One region of the Pedobacter sp. 01N310 genome, then DNA from elsewhere that is predicted to be linked to it. Evidence: riboswitches for the same ligand, from Rfam matches in the RefSeq annotation. Region 1 holds a riboswitch; the other holds the start of a gene.
The links. Region 1 has a riboswitch for S-adenosylmethionine ahead of AC1DNH_RS02775 (O-acetylhomoserine aminocarboxypropyltransferase/cysteine synthase family protein). Riboswitches for the same ligand answer to the same signal wherever they lie in the genome.
Positions count from the first base shown of each region.

Region 2: linked by a shared signal. The riboswitch ahead of AC1DNH_RS04920 (SusC/RagA family TonB-linked outer membrane protein) and the one ahead of AC1DNH_RS02775 (O-acetylhomoserine aminocarboxypropyltransferase/cysteine synthase family protein) in region 1 are both predicted to bind S-adenosylmethionine.

Region 1 covers NZ_JBFTSB010000001.1:743,303-745,507, forward strand. Annotated here, with positions in the region: gene AC1DNH_RS02775 (O-acetylhomoserine aminocarboxypropyltransferase/cysteine synthase family protein) at 1-1,032, opposite strand, end outside; SAM riboswitch class I at 1,296-1,406, opposite strand; gene AC1DNH_RS02780 (hypothetical protein) at 1,618-2,205, shown strand, end outside.
Region 2 covers NZ_JBFTSB010000001.1:1,262,496-1,264,700, forward strand. Annotated here, with positions in the region: gene AC1DNH_RS04920 (SusC/RagA family TonB-linked outer membrane protein) at 1-880, opposite strand, end outside; SAM riboswitch class I at 1,208-1,315, opposite strand; gene AC1DNH_RS04925 (peroxiredoxin family protein) at 1,453-2,205, shown strand, end outside.

The DNA.
Region 1 (2,205 bases):
ACCATTGCTTAAATATTTTTTAGCCAGGTTGTTATATTTACTGCTGGCTAAGCCAGGGTACTGAACTTCTTTAACTAGTGGATGGTTTTCTAACCAGGTTGCCAATTCTAACGCATTATCTACATGGCGCTGAACGCGGAGTGATAAAGTTTCTAATCCTTGTAATAAAAGAAAAGAATTGAAAGGCGATAGGGCAGGTCCCAGATCTCTTAATCCTTCTACCCGGGCACGGATGATAAACTGGATGTTACCAAATGGTCCGCCGATACCAAAAACATCGCTGAAAACCAAACCATGATAACCTTCTGAAGGCTCAGAGAATTGAGGGAATTTCCCATTGCCCCAGTTGTAATTTCCACCGTCAACGATAACCCCGCCAATACTTGTTCCATGCCCGCCGATCCATTTAGTTGCAGATTCTACAACAATGTTGGCGCCATGTTCCAATGGTTTAAACAAATAACCTCCTGCACCAAAAGTATTGTCGACCACTAATGGTAGATCGTATTTTTTTGCAATTGCGGCAATTTTTTCGAAATCAGGCACACTAAATGCAGGGTTGCCAATGGTTTCTAAAAAGATTGCTTTTGTTTTATCGGTTATTTTACTTTCAAATTCTTCAGGTACATCTGGATTTGCAAAATCGACATGAATACCCAAGCGCTTAAAAGCTACTTTGAATTGATTATAGGTTCCGCCGTAAATGTGAGATGAAGAAACGATGCTATCACCAGCCTCCAATATGTTATTTAGTGCGATAAATTGAGCGGCTTGCCCCGATGCGACTGCTAAAGCTGCCACGCCACCTTCTAAAGCGGCAATACGTTTTTCGAAAACATCGCTGGTTGGATTCATGATCCTGGTGTAGATATTACCAAACTCTTTTAAGGCAAATAAATTGGCGCCGTGTTCTGCATTTTTAAAACCATAAGAAGTGGTTTGGTAAATAGGAACAGCTCTTGATCCTGTTGTTGGATCTATTTCCTGGCCAGCGTGCAGTTGTAAAGTTTCAAATTTATATGATGTTGACATAATTTCTATTTTTTTAGTTGATGTGATTAGATAGCAGAAATTAGGATAATCCTAAAACCTAGCAGGGCGTATCCCGGTTTCCCGGGACCTTCCAATTTGAAAGAAACAAAAAAGGAAGATTTTTAAATTACTGTATGCAACAGCACATACAAGTAAACGCACGCATATCACAACAAATAAAAGAAATAGAAGCTTGTTCTACCTTTTTAAGGTCTGTACTGGGTTCGCTTAGCGATTGAAGATTTAATGTTTTCATCAGTTCTAATTTATATCTCCAAATAACACCATGTTATCCGGTCAGGAATTGGCACCTTCTCTTTCTGAGGGTTGCCAGTGGGTCATCGAGCCAGTCTCTCGCCACTTCTTTATAAATCAACCCGTGAAGATTGACTTTTATTTAGCTATCTGCCAAATAATATTTCAAATGTCTGAATTTAATTTTAATCCACAAAATAAAATTTCGAAATTACATTAACTCATTGAAAATGAATTGCGTATTTTTATGATGCAATGACAATCTGAAACTTTAATACTGAATTAACGCTTAAAATTCTAAGTTTGTGGTACCTATCTAAATTAATTATGATGAAAAATACAAAATCACTATGTTTAGGCCTGTTGTTTACTATTGCTTGTTTAAATAATGTAAATGCTCAATTCGGAGGCTTAAAAGATAAATTATTAAAAGTGGGCACTGCCCAGGGTGCTAAAGCTTTAGGCGTAGACAAGTTTTTAAAACAACCTGCTGCCATTACCACTAATTTTGAAGACGTAAATAGAGAAGGCGAAAAGCTGCCTGATTTTATTAATTCATTAAATTTAAAAGCCCAGCCCTTGTATTTACTGCCTAAAAATCCAGATGGTGGTTTTGTGCTTTGTGAGGGGCTTTACGAAATGACCAATAAAAGTTATTGTCTAAAAGCAGGAACTTTTGCCCCATCAAAGGGTGATGGTTACATGTTTGCACCTGTTTTAGGCCCGAAGGAAGAAATTGTGGTTTCTATACTGAAAAGCGCTGAGAAACATCCTGATGTAGACCAGCACGATATTCAGGCATTATTATGGACCATTATTGCAAGAACAAAATTTGCCGATTTTAACGGACAGGTTAAAGTAACTGCCATTAAATTATTAACACCAAAACAACTTACACAATTGGAAGGTGGTGCTTTA
Region 2 (2,205 bases), 520 kb from region 1:
CATCGTTAATGCCTTTACCTGCACCATCTACATAACTAAATTTGCCCTCCGATCCCTGACCGAAAGCATTTTGATACACGGGTAGCGTAAGCAAGGTTTCTAAAACCGCGTTTGAATTGATGGCAATGCCTAATCCTTTTTTCGATTTACCTGTTTTGGTTTTAATGAGGATGACACCTGCCGCAGCCCTCGAACCGTATAATGCAGCGGCATTTGGTCCTTTTAATACACTCATCGATTCTATATCTTCTGGATTAATGTCTGAAATGGTATTGGCATAATCTCTGGCCCCAGCCGAATTTAACTGAGAATTATCTACCGGAATCCCATCAACCACAAATAATGGCTGGTTATTTCCGGCAATAGATGTTTCCCCCCTGATGACCACACGCGAGGAACCCATGCTCCCCTGACTATTGGTTACCCTTACACCTGCTATTTTTCCGGCCAGTGCATTTACCAGGTTAGACTCTTTAGCTTCGGCCAAATCCTGTCCTTTTAATTCCTGAACAGCATAACCAAGCGATTTCTTCTGCCTCGAAATACCCAATGCAGTAACCACTACCTCATCAAGCGCATTATCGCTTGACTGAAGAATGATCGAAATGGGGCCGGCGTTTTTATTGATCTGTATTTCCTGGCTCTTAAAACCGATATAAGAAAATACCAATGTACCCTTATCTGGTGCATGAATAGAAAAAGCTCCTTTTGCATCAGAAATGGTGGCTTGTTTGGTTTCTTTTATTAAAATGGAAACACCAGGGAGTGTTTCACCATCTGCCGACTTTACCGTTCCGGTAACCGCGGCATTTTGAGCGGAAAGCTTTTGCACAATAAAGAGCAGAAAGATAAACGCTATTGACTTTAAAATTTTAAACATAAGTGTGTAGTTAATAATCAATTAAAAGGGATAATAATTTTGGGTAAAACAATTTTACCACGGCTAAAAGTGTATTTGTTTTTAAAGAGAAAAAGGAATGGTTAGCCTAAAAAAGCCTGTTAAAATGGAGCAATTTTAACAGACTCCACGCATTCGGAAGCATGCGTTAAGGTTTACATTAATAGATTTCAGCTCGTCTGTCTTTTTCATTTGAATGATTTTATTTAATGCATAATTTAATTTCAAGAACGCATTCAGGGCAAAAAAAAAGCACCCCTTAAATCAGAAGTGCTCCATATAGTTCTTATAAGGATAACGCAAACAACTGACTTAACTACCCCAGATTCATCTGGGATGGAATTAGCACCATTTCTAAAAATTTAGATGGTTGCTAAGGCTTCACAGGGCCATTCCCTCCGCCTTTCTTGATAAGTATTTTAAAATAACTGGGGCAAAGGTATAATTAATTCCATTTATCCTATAGTTTTTATAGATTTTTGTTGAAAAATTTTTTCTTTGCCAATTACATCCATATATTTGTCTACTAGTTTAGTCGACAAATACACATCCCAATGAAACTAAAATCCATTTTAACAGCCGTATTGGCTATATCAATAACTTTCACCTATGCTCAGAACCATATTGCATTAGCAAATAATCAAGCAGCAAAGCTTAAAGAGAAAAAACAAAATGTTTTTGTTGCCCTCGGCATCTGGCGTGGAATAGCTAAGGTTAAGGAAGGATTAGAAATCCCCTTTAACTTCGAAATCAGCGAAAAAAGCGGTCAGCAGAAATTATACTTCCGCAATGCTGAAGAAAGTTTCGAAGGTGGCCTTGTAAAACAAACAGCTGATTCGCTTTTCGTAAAACTGGATCAATTTGATAACGAACTCGCATTTGCAATAGATGGTGATCAATTAACAGGCACATTAAGGAAACAGGATAAAGCCGGCAAACCTTTAACCATTGTTGCTGAACGAAAAAATTACCGTTTTAAAACAACAGATAAACCTGCAAAGGCAGACTATTCTGGCAGTTATGATGTAGTTTTTAAATCGCCAAATGGTAAGGAAGAGAAAACAGTAGGTTTATTTAAGCAAACTGGTAACAAACTTACCGGCACTTTTCTCCGTGTAACAGGCGATTCACGTTATCTGGAAGGTGTAGTAGAAGGAAATGAATTTCAACTTTCGAGCTTTATTGGCTCCTCTCCTTCCTATTACAAAGGAACTTTCCAAGCAGATGGCTCATTAACCGGCGAAATTTTAGGCGCAAGGGGAAGCCAGCCTTTTACCGGAACTAAAAATAAAGATGCTGCACTGCCC